One region of the Klebsiella grimontii genome, then DNA from elsewhere that is predicted to be linked to it. Evidence: predicted binding sites of a transcription regulator. Region 1 holds the regulator's gene; the other holds the start of a gene.
The links. The regulator LexA, encoded in region 1, represses DNA repair genes until DNA is damaged. The targets are predictions, from matches to a motif close to TNCTGTATGTACATACAGNA.
Positions count from the first base shown of each region.

Region 2: the regulator LexA is predicted to act here: its motif matches at 3,305-3,324, upstream of ACE3MN_RS09945 (YebG family protein).

Region 1 is NZ_CP169721.1:5,330,239-5,336,136, reverse strand. Features, by position in the region: gene ubiA (4-hydroxybenzoate octaprenyltransferase) at 1-585, shown strand, start outside; gene plsB (glycerol-3-phosphate 1-O-acyltransferase PlsB) at 684-3,107, opposite strand; gene ACE3MN_RS24985 (diacylglycerol kinase) at 3,237-3,605, shown strand; gene lexA (transcriptional repressor LexA) at 3,728-4,336, shown strand; gene dinF (MATE family efflux transporter DinF) at 4,409-5,725, shown strand; gene ACE3MN_RS24970 (CsbD family protein) at 5,862-5,898, shown strand, end outside.
Region 2 is NZ_CP169721.1:2,086,872-2,092,769, reverse strand. Features, by position in the region: gene ptrB (oligopeptidase B) at 1-1,968, opposite strand, end outside; gene ACE3MN_RS09950 (tellurite resistance TerB family protein) at 2,102-2,782, opposite strand; gene ACE3MN_RS09945 (YebG family protein) at 2,927-3,289, opposite strand; gene purT (formate-dependent phosphoribosylglycinamide formyltransferase) at 3,425-4,603, shown strand; gene ACE3MN_RS09935 (bifunctional 4-hydroxy-2-oxoglutarate aldolase/2-dehydro-3-deoxy-phosphogluconate aldolase) at 4,649-5,290, opposite strand; gene edd (phosphogluconate dehydratase) at 5,328-5,898, opposite strand, start outside.

The sequences.
Region 1 (5,898 bases):
GCGCGAACGCTGTTTGTTGTGCTGGTGCTGCTTTCATTCCTGCTGGTGTTGACCCTGAACACCATGACCATTCTGCTGTCGATAGCGGCGCTGGCCCTGGCGTGGGTGTATCCGTTTATGAAACGCTACACCCACCTGCCGCAGGTCGTACTGGGCGCGGCGTTCGGCTGGTCGATCCCGATGGCGTTTTCGGCGGTGAGCGAGTCGCTGCCGCTGAGCTGCTGGCTGATGTTCCTCGCCAATATCCTATGGGCGGTGGCCTACGACACCCAGTATGCGATGGTCGATCGCGATGATGACGTCAAAATCGGTATCAAATCGACGGCGATCCTGTTTGGCGACAACGATCGCTTAATCATTGGTATCTTACAGGTGGCGGTACTGGGCCTGATGGCCGCGGTGGGCTGGCTGAGCGGGCTGGGCTGGGAGTATTACTGGTCGTTGTTTATCGCCGCGGCGCTGTTCGCCTGGCAGCAGAAGCTAATATTTAAACGCGAACGCGATGCCTGCTTTAAGGCGTTTATGAACAATAACTACGTTGGGCTGGTGCTGTTTCTTGGCCTGGCGATGGGATATATGCAGTAGCGCTGTGGGTTTCCCGGCTTGCGGCGTAAACGCCAAAGCCGGGCTACAAAACCGCATGGTCCGGTAGCCCGGCGCAGGCCGGGATATCTTGTTAAACGTTACGCTTCATCCTGGGTAACGCTTTCAATCGTTAACCGCACATCAGAAGTAATCAGATCCGCCAGCATGCGGTAGATCTTCAACGTCTCTTCCGGCTCGGCGTCGCCGGTATCGCTGATATAGCCTTCGTCGCGCAGGGTCAGCACCAGCGTGCTGAACACCGCTTTATCGAAGAACTCCGGCGCATTGATGCCGTGCAGAACGGACAGGCGCTGCGCCACGGTGCGGCTCTCTTTCTCCAGCGAACTGCGGTTGATTGACGGGTTGGCGCTCAGCAGCCAGAAGGTGATGGCGTAGCGCTGCAGCGTTTCGCGCGCGCCTGCGGCCAGCAGCTGCAGAGAACGGGCGTGAGACGGATTAACGCTCACCTCATCGTCGTTCAGGGCGATCAGACCCTGACGCTGCATCTCGGCGATCAGCGCATCGACGACGCCCGCCAGCTCCGCTTTTTCCCAACGCAGGAACAGCTCGGCCTTGAGGAACGGATAGAACATCTCGACGTGACGCAGAATTTCGGCGCGGGTAATACGACGATGCTGAGTGACGATGGCGGCTAACAGCGACGGCATCACCAGCATATGGGCGATGTTGTTGCGGTAATAGGTCATCAGGACGGCCTGCTCGCGCGGTAGAATGATGATATCGCCAATCGTATCTTTCTCGACTTCGAACTTGTTCATCTGCAGCGCGTGGTCGATAAGCTCGCTGGCTGAGGCCGCAGGCGTGGTCGCATCCGCTGAATATGGCACGTTGCGCAGCAGGGCGAGATAGCACTCCAACTGCTCGGTGAGCTGCTCGCGGGTCAGCGAACGCTGACGCGACGCCAGCAGCGCGGTACAGCACAGGTTCATGGCGTTTGCCGCGCCGGCATTATTGATGCGTACCATCAGATCCGAGGCGATGTTATTCACCGTCGGCGTCAGCCAGGAAGGACGGACCGCTTCGATAGGGTCGATAGATTCGCGCCAGTCCGGCACGTGCTGGTTCAGATAGGCCATCAGCGGCAGCGGTTCGCCGAAGTTAACGTAGCCCTGGCCGAGATTGCGCAGCTTGCTCAAGCCGCGCAGCATCTGCGGCAGACTCTCTTTCTCTTTCGTCGCGCCGCGCAGCTCTTTGGCGTAGGTGCCGACCTCCATCACGTGCTCGTAGCCGATGTAAATCGGCACCAGGGTGATAGGGCGGTTACCGCCGCGCAGCATCGCCTGGATGGTCATCGACAGGGTGCCGGTTTTCGGATCCAGCAGACGACCGGTACGTGAACGACCGCCCTCAACGAAGTACTCCACCGAATAGCCGCGGCTAAACAGCTCGCCAAGATATTCGCGGAATACGGTTGAGTAGAGCTTATTGCCCTTGAACGTGCGGCGAATAAAGAACGCGCCGCCGCGACGGAAAATCGGCCCGGCGGGCCAGAAGTTCAGGTTGATGCCGGCAGCGATATGCGGCGGCACCAGGCCCTGATGATAAATGACGTAAGAGAGCAGCAGATAGTCCATATGGCTGCGGTGGCACGGGACGTAGACTATCTCGTGGCCTTCGTGCGCCAGCTGGCGGACACGCTCGGCGTTATGGACGTTGATACCCTGATACAGCCGGTTCCAGGTAAAGCCCAGCACGCGGTCGGTCAAGCGAATCATCTCATAGGAGAAGTTCGCGGCGATCTCTTCCATCAGGGCGATAGCGTTTTGCTGAGCCTTCTCATGGGAAATTTTCTTGCTGCGCGCTTCGTCTTCTACCGCGCGGGCAATGGCTTTTGACGCCAGCAGTTTATTAAACAGATCCTGGCGCGCAGGCAGGCGCGGGCCAACCGCCGCCAGGCGCTGGCGGGCGAAGTGCATGCGCGCCACGCGGGCCAGCTTCTGAGCGATAGTTTTATCGGTACCGTGCTCGTCCGCCATCTTGCGCAGCGAGACCGAAGGCGAGAAACGGACGAAGCTATCGCGGCCCAGCCACAGAACGGCGAAGAATTTTTGAATGCCGTTGAGCATACGCAGCGGCGGGTTAACCTCGCCTTTTTCACGCCCCGGCGCGCGACCGAACATCACCGAAACCGGCACCATCTGCACGTCAAGATCGGGATGATTGCGGTGTAAATCCAGATAGTCGTGAAAGAGCTTGATAGACTCTTCTTTCGGCGTGTAATAGGTGAACACGCGCGGCCCGCCGTGGATAAATACGTAGCGCGGAAGCAGGGCGCCGTCGATCTCGAGCGGCTCCAGCGGGTCCGGTAACTCATGTTCCAGACATTGCGCGCGCAGCGTCAGCAGGTCCGCCTTCGAATTGTAGGGCAGGACGTACATAATGGGACGCGAGGTATCCAGGCCTAATTCCTGCGCAGGTTGCGCCGGAATCGACTTGCTTTTTACCAGCGCCCTTAATGGTAAATTCAGTAATTTATAGTAAATTCGTTGCCAGCCAGACATAGACGATGTGAAGCCTCTGGTTAATCATGCAAATGCGCCGCAAGAATAACAGAAAGTGCGCAAAATTTCCGTTGTAACGCGGCAAACGCGTACACTCATTGACGTCATTTACATAAAAAGGTTTGTTTGATGGCCAATAATACCACTGGGTTAACCCGAATTATTAAAGCGGCCGGGTATTCCTGGAAAGGATTCCGTGCGGCGTGGGTCAATGAGGCCGCATTTCGTCAGGAAGGCATCGCGGCCGTTATTGCCGTGGCGATCGCCTGCTGGTTAGACGTCGATGCCATCACGCGGGTGCTGCTCATTAGCTCGGTCCTGTTAGTGATGATAGTTGAAATTATCAATAGCGCGATTGAGGCGGTGGTTGACCGTATCGGTCCCGAGCATCATGAGCTTTCGGGGCGAGCGAAAGATATGGGATCGGCGGCGGTACTGCTGGCGATTATCATCGCGCTGATCGCGTGGGGAACGCTGCTGTGGGCGAACTACCGCTAAGTCTTGTCGTAGCTGCTCGCAAAACGGAAAGAAACTCCTGATTTTTGTGTGAAATGTGGTTCCAAAATCACCGTTAGCTGTATATACTCACAGCATAACTGTATATACACCCAGGGGGCGGAATGAAAGCGTTAACGACCAGGCAGCAAGAGGTGTTTGATCTCATTCGGGATCATATCAGCCAGACGGGCATGCCGCCGACGCGTGCGGAGATTGCTCAGCGCTTGGGGTTTCGCTCCCCAAACGCGGCGGAAGAGCATCTGAAAGCGCTGGCGCGTAAAGGCGCAATCGAGATCGTTTCCGGCGCCTCCCGCGGTATTCGTCTGCTGACGGAAGAAGAAACCGGTCTGCCGCTTATTGGCCGCGTCGCGGCAGGTGAGCCGCTGCTAGCGCAGCAGCACATTGAAGGCCACTACCAGGTGGACCCGGCCATGTTTAAGCCGAACGCCGATTTTCTGCTGCGTGTTAGCGGTATGTCGATGAAGGATATCGGTATTCTCGATGGCGACCTGCTGGCTGTCCATAAAACGCAGGATGTGCGCAATGGTCAGGTGGTTGTGGCGCGTATCGACGAAGAAGTGACCGTGAAGCGTCTGAAAAAACAGGGTAACGTCGTGGAATTGCTGCCGGAAAACAGCGAATTCTCGCCGATCGTGGTCGACCTTCGCGAACAAAGCTTTACTATTGAAGGCCTGGCCGTCGGCGTTATCCGCAACGGCAACTGGCAATAATCTCTTCATCTCGCAGCATCATCATCTGAAGCATGATGCTGCGTCGTTTTTCCTCATTTAGGCGCTTTCTCCATGCTTTTTAACGCCGCCGACAAAGCCCTGTGGCGCTTAGCGCTGCCCATGATCTTCTCCAATATCACCGTTCCGCTGCTGGGGCTGGTGGATACCGCCGTTATTGGTCATCTCGACAGCCCGATTTATCTGGGCGGCGTGGCGGTTGGCGCAACGGCGACCAGCTTCCTCTTTATGCTGCTCCTTTTTCTGCGTATGAGCACCACCGGGCTGACGGCGCAGGCGTTTGGCGCCAGGGATCCGCAGCGGCTGGCGCGCGCGCTGGTGCAGCCGCTGGGCCTGGCGCTGGCCGCCGGGCTGGCGATTGTGCTTTTCAGGATCCCGTTGATAAACCTGGCGCTGCATATTGTCGGCGGTAGCGAAGCGGTGCTTGAACAGGCCCGACGCTTCCTTGAGATTCGCTGGCTAAGCGCGCCGGCCTCGCTGGCGAATCTGGTTCTGCTGGGTTGGCTGCTGGGCGTACAGTACGCCAGAGCGCCGGTGATTCTGCTGGTGGTCGGCAACGTCCTCAACATTGTGCTCGATTTATGGCTGGTGATGGGCCTGCATATGAACGTGCAGGGGGCGGCGCTGGCGACGGTCATGGCAGAATACGCCACTTTCTTTATCGGACTGCTTATGGCGCGGCGCGTACTGGCGCTGCGCGGCGTATCCCTGTCGATGCTGAAAAACGCCTGGCGCGGCGATATACGCCGTCTGCTGGCGCTGAATCGCGACATCATGCTGCGCTCGCTGCTGCTACAGCTCTGCTTCGGGGCGGTGACGGTATTTGGCGCCCGCCTCGGCGCCGATATCGTCGCGGTCAATGCGGTCCTCATGACGATGCTGACCTTTACCGCCTATGCGCTGGACGGCTTTGCCTATGCCGTTGAGGCGCACTCCGGGCAGGCCTACGGCGCGCGTGACGACAGCCAACTGCTTGCGGTCTGGCATGCGGCCTGCCGCCAGTCAGGGTTGGTGGCGCTGGCGTTTGCGCTGATTTACGGCCTTGCCGGTGAACAAATTATCGCGTTGCTGACCTCGCTGCCTTCGCTACAGCAGTTGGCCGATCGCTATCTGGTCTGGCAGATGATCCTGCCGGTCATCGGCGTTTGGTGTTACCTGCTGGACGGTATGTTTATCGGCGCGACGCGCGGCGCGGAGATGCGCAACAGCATGGCGGTCGCGGCGGCAGGGTTTGCCCTGACGCTGTTAACCGTACCGGCGCTCGGTAACCACGGGCTGTGGCTGGCGCTGGCGGTATTTCTCGCCCTGCGCGGCGCTTCCCTGGCGGTTATCTGGCGGCGGCACTGGCAGCGTGGAACCTGGTTTTCATAGTGCATTTAGTTCATCTGATGGTTAAAGATTCCGAATAATAAATCTTACTCAGAATACTCATCTATAGTTAAGTCATGTCCGGTACACAGCGGGCTGTTCATTCACCGAACGATAACCGAACGATGAGGAATGCATGATGAATAAAGACGAAATCGGCGGTAACTGGAAACAGT
Region 2 (5,898 bases), 2.5 Mb from region 1:
GGATTTACCGCCGTGGCCGGAATCCATATCGGTACACAACAGCAGCAGGTTATCGTCGGTTTTCAGCGCGCGCAGTTTCGCCACCCATTTTGCCGGCTCCCAGTATTGTACCTGCGAATCATGCAGGCCCGTGGTGACCAGCAGATGCGGATACGTCTGTGCCTGAACGCCGTCGTACGGGCTGTAGCTTTTCATATAGCGATAGTAGTCTTCATCCTGGGGATTCCCCCACTCTTCAAACTCGCCGGTGGTCAGCGGGATCGACTCATCGAGCATCGTCGTAAGAACATCCACAAAGGGAACCTGGGCCACCACGCCGTGGAAAAGCTCCGGCCGCTGGTTTACCGCCACGCCCATCAGCATACCGCCGGCGCTGCCGCCCATGCCGTAGCAAAACCGCGGATCGCCGTAGCCCTGCGCCAGCAGCGCATCGCAGACGTCGAGATAATCGTTGAAGGTATTTTTCTTGCACAAAAACTTGCCGTCTTCGTACCACTGCTGGCCCAGCTCGCCGCCGCCGCGAATATGGGCGATAGCGAACACAAAGCCGCGGTCGAGCAGGCTCAGGCGGCTGGCGCTGAAATCCGCGTCCATGCTGGCGCCATAGGAGCCGTAGCCGTACACCAGCAGCGGACTGGCGCCCTTGCGGAAATGTTCATCACGGTAGACCAACGAGACCGGGACTTCAACGCCGTCGCGGGCGATGATCCACAGGTGCTCGCTGCGGTAGTGGCTGGCATCAAATCCTTTGACTTCCTGTTGTTTCAGCACCCGCCGCTCGCCGGTATTCATATCCAGCTCGAACAGCGTATCCGGGGTTGTCATGGAGGAGTAGCCGTAGCGCAGGCGCGAGGTTTCCGGCTCCGGGTTATAGGCAAGCCAGGTCACATAGGCCGGATCGTCAAAGGCAATGCCCTGGGACTCTCTTGTCTTACGGTTGATCTGACGCAGGCTGGTTAGCCCGCGCTGGCGCTCTTCCACCACCAGCCAATCGGTAAACAGGGTAAAACCTTCCAGCATCACTTCGTGACGCGGCGCGATCAGGGTCTCCCACTGCTGCTCATCGCGCAGGGTGCTGCGATAAAGACCGAAGTTCTTGCCTTCGCGATTGGAGCGCAGATAAAAAGCGTGCTGATAGTGATCGAGGCTATATTCATGATCTTTACGCCGCGGTAGAAAACAGACCGGCTCGGCGTCGGTCATTTCCGCATTGAGCAGCAGCACTTCGCTGGTGGTCGCGCTGGCCAGATAAATCACCACAAACTGCTGGGAAGTCGTCTTGTGCACGCTGACGTAAAAAGTATCGTCCTGCTCTTCATACACCAGAACATCCGCACTGGCCGGCGTCCCCAGACGGTGGCGCCAGACTTGATACGGCAGCAGCGTGGTGGGATGTTTACGCACGTACCACAGGGTCTGCGAATCATTACTCCAGGCAAAATCAGGCGACACGTTCTCCAGCACTTCCGCAAATTGCCGGTCGTCGTTTAAGGGAAAGAAGCGCAAGCTATACTGCCGCCGGGAGAGATAGTCTTCCGCCACCGCCATCAGGCTATTGTCGGGCGAAACGCCTAATCCGCCGAGGGTATAGAATTCGCTACCGGCCGCACGCTGGTTGCCGTCAAGCAGGACGTCCCATTCATCCCACTCCTCTTTGACTACCGGCTGGCGTTGATAAATCGCGTACTCGCAGCCCGGTTCATAGACCTGACGGTAGCGATAGCCATTTTTGCTGTAGGGGGCCGACACTTCGCGCTGTGGAATACGGTCGATAATCTCCTTAAGCACCCTATCCTGCAGGCTACTTTGCGAAGACATCACTTTTTTGCCGTACTCATTTTCCTGGCGCAGATAATTAAGCACTTCCGGCTGCGAGCGATCGTCGTCGCGTAGCCAGTAGTAATTATCGATTCGCGTGTCGCCATGTAAGGTCATGGCATGGGGGATCCGTTTCGCTTTTGGTGGCATCTGCTTATTCTTCTGCGGCTTGTATTGGGTAGTAAAATTTTCAGGCTGCCTCAAAGCAGCCTGAAGGGTAACGTGACTACACAATATATAAGGGTGGCAAAAGTCGCCAGCGATGCAAGCGAAACGTACGGATTTAAGCCGTTATGGCCTGTTTTTGCGCCTGTATGTCTCGTTCGATCTCTTCGCGCACGTCCTGCGGTAGCTTCAGCGCTTCACCGAGGGCATTGAGGTAGCTGCGTTCCATAAAGTGGTCAATATCGATGACCGCGCAGCTAATATAGTAAACTTCAAGCGCCTCTTGCTCGCTGCTGATGCCGTGGGCCAGGCTCTGCGGGTCAAGGGGCTGCGCCAGCGCCCGGTCAATTAACACCCGGCCCTGGACGTCGACGTTTGCCGCGCGCAGCTGCTCTTCAATATTTGCCCGCTCGCGGTCGTCGATATGCCCATCGCTTTTGGCGGCGAAGACCAGCGCCATAATCAGCCGTTCGCTGCGGGCGTCGAGTTCGGCCGGTGCAGGAGATGGCGCCTGTGCGGGCGCGACATCAGCCGATGTCTGCTGCGCGCTGGCGCGCATCTTCTGCTGATATTTATTCCACAACACGCTGCCCGCAACCGCGCCGCCGCCCACCAGCAGCGCGCCGGTGCCGTATTTGGCCAACAGCTTGCGCGATGATTTACTGGCAACCAGCAGACCTGCCAGCCCGCCGAGCGCGCCCGGCAGGAGTAAATTATTGCCGCTTGGTTGATCGTCAGATGAAGAAGACCGCCCCTGCTGACCCAGCAGAGACTGTAGTTGATTAAGCCAGTTAGCCATACATTTCCTCGTTGCGCGATAAGCGATACCACCAGCCTAAACGACGCGACGTCAGGAAACGTTATCGGCAGCTAAAGATGAGCAAATGTCGCGCCGGGAAGCGCGGGAGCCTGCCGCCAGAAGCGCTGGCGGCGGCAGCGTAACTCAGGCCGCTTTCGCTTTACGCGGCTTCGCCGGCGCCGGGGCTTCAGATTCGACGACGTCGTCGGTCTTGTCGCCCTCTTCTGCTGCTTCTGCGCGATCGGCTGGCGCCTCGGCGGCGCCGTCGGCTTCCGGCAGCTTACCGGAGCGCAGAATATGGTTGAGGGTATCTTTGCGTTCGGCCAGCCACATCGCCATGCTATCGCGCTGCTCTTCGTCAAGCGTTAGCGGGCATTCAACCAGCCAGTCGTTCAGTACTTCCGCCAGATCGAGCATTTTGTCATAAGCATCGGCCTCTTTTTTGCTGGCAAAAGACATTTTTTCCTCACCTTCACGAATCACCACATATTTAATTTCAACCGCCATGATGCAGCCTCTCAATACTGTATTTTTATACAGTATATCAAATTTTCCCGCCGAACTCAAATGACGCGCATAAAGACATGCGCAAACGTTTTCGTTTATAATGCGGCGCATGTTTTTTTACTGCGGAAGAGAGTTATGACTGTATTAGGTACGGCGCTGCGCCCTGCGGCAACAAAGGTAATGCTGTTGGGTTCCGGCGAACTGGGTAAAGAAGTGGCCATCGAATGCCAGCGCCTGGGAATTGAGACCATCGCCGTCGATCGTTACCCTGACGCCCCGGCCATGCAGGTCGCACACCGTTCGCACGTTATCAATATGCTGCACGGCGAAGCGCTGCAGGCGCTAATTGAGCAGGAAAAGCCTGACTTTATCGTGCCGGAAATCGAGGCTATCGCCACCGACACCCTGGTCGCGCTGGAGCAGACCGGGCAGAAAGTCGTCCCCACCGCCCGTGCGGCAAAGCTCACCATGAATCGCGAAGGGATCCGTCGCCTGGCCGCTGAAGAGCTGAAGCTGCCCACCTCCGCCTACCGTTTTGCCGACAGCGAACCCGCCTTCCGCGAAGCCGTCGCCGAGATTGGCCTGCCGTGCATCGTCAAGCCGGTAATGAGCTCATCGGGTAAAGGCCAGAGCTTTATTCGTTCCAGCGAGCAGCTGGCTGACGCCTGGCAGTATGCGCAGCAGGGCGGCCGCGCCGGAGCCGGACGCGTTATCGTTGAAGGCGTGGTGAACTTTGATTTCGAGATTACCCTTCTCACCGTCAGCGCCGCGGACGGCGTACACTTCTGCGCGCCGGTCGGTCACCGTCAGGAGGATGGCGACTATCGTGAATCCTGGCAGCCGCAGCAGATGAGCGCGCTGGCGCTGGAACGCGCGCAGGAAATCGCCCGTCAAGTGGTGCTGGCGCTGGGCGGCTACGGCCTGTTCGGCGTCGAACTGTTCGTCTGCGGCGACGAGGTGATTTTTAGCGAAGTCTCGCCGCGCCCGCACGACACCGGCATGGTCACGCTGATTTCGCAGGATTTATCGGAGTTCGCCCTGCACGTTCGCGCCTTCCTCGGGCTGCCGATTGGCGCGATTCGCCAGTACGGCCCGGCGGCCTCTGCGGTGATCCTGCCGCAGCTGACCAGCCAGAACGTCACCTTCAGCAATATTCAGGCCGCGGTCGGCGCGGGGCTGCAGTTACGTTTGTTCGGTAAACCGGAAATCGACGGTTCGCGTCGGCTGGGCGTGACGCTGGCGATCGCCGATAACGTTGAGGAAGCGGTGACGCGCGCCAAAGCGGCGGCTTCGGCAGTCATTGTTGCGGGATAAAAAAAAGCCCGGTCGCGGACCGGGCCTCTGGTGAGCGCGCGAAAATTACTTCGCGCCTTCTACCGCTTCACGAGCCAGTTTGGTGATACGGTCGTAATCACCGGCTTCCAGCGCATCCGCCGGAACCAACCAGGAGCCGCCGATGCACAGCACGCTGTTCAGCGCCAGATAATCACGATAGTTCGCCGGAGAGATGCCGCCAGTCGGGCAGAAGCGAATATGCGCGAACGGGCCGCCAATCGCCTGCAGCGCTTTCACGCCGCCGTTAGCTTCCGCCGGGAAAAATTTGAACTCTTTCAGACCATACTGCATACCCAGCATCAGCTCGGATACGGTGCTGATCCCCGGGATCAGCGGGATGGTGCCTTCGCCGGTCGCCGCTTTCAGCAGGGATTCGGTCAGGCCCGGGCTGATAGCAAACTGCGCGCCCGCTTCGGTCACTTCTTTCAGCTGCTCAACATTGGTGACGGTACCGGCACCGACAATCGCTTCCGGGACCTCTTTGGCGATCGCGCGGATAGCGTCCATCGCGCACTCGGTACGCAGAGTCACTTCCAGTACGCGTACGCCGCCTGCAACCAGCGCTTTCGCCATTGGCACAGCGTGTTCCAGCTTTTTCACCACGATCACCGGTACAACCGGGCCGGAGGTGAGGATTGCTTCTGCAGTTGTTTTCCAGTTTTTCATCAGATTTTCTCTCGCCAGATCTACAAATCGAATCGTCTTAAAATGTGATGCAGGTTGCGCCCTGTTCTGCTCCGGAGAGTTTCTCACGCAGCGCACCGAACATTTCCCGGCCGGTTCCTACGCGCGAACCGCTCAGGTCAGGAATATGCGGCTGACGCGCGGCCAGCTCGGCGTCATCGACCCGCAGCGTCAGCTCGCCCGTCTGGCCGTTGACGCGAATAATGTCGCCATCGCGTACCTTCGCCAGCAGACCACCATCGTACGCTTCGGGCGTCACGTGGATAGCCGACGGCACTTTGCCTGATGCGCCGGAGAGTCGACCATCGGTCACCAGCGCAATTTTGAAACGGCGGTCCAATAATACACCAAGTGGCGGCATAAGTTTATGTAATTCTGGCATGCCGTTCGCTTTTGGTCCCTGATGACGGACCACAACCACGCAATCTTTGTCGAGCAGTCCCGCCTCAAAGGCGGGCAGCACGTCATGCTGGCTCTCGAAAACCACCGCCGGCGCTTCAATAATCTGGTTCTCAACCGGCACGGCGGAGGTTTTCATCACCGCGCGGCCGAGATTGCCGCTCAGCACTTTAGTGCCGCCGTGGCGAGAG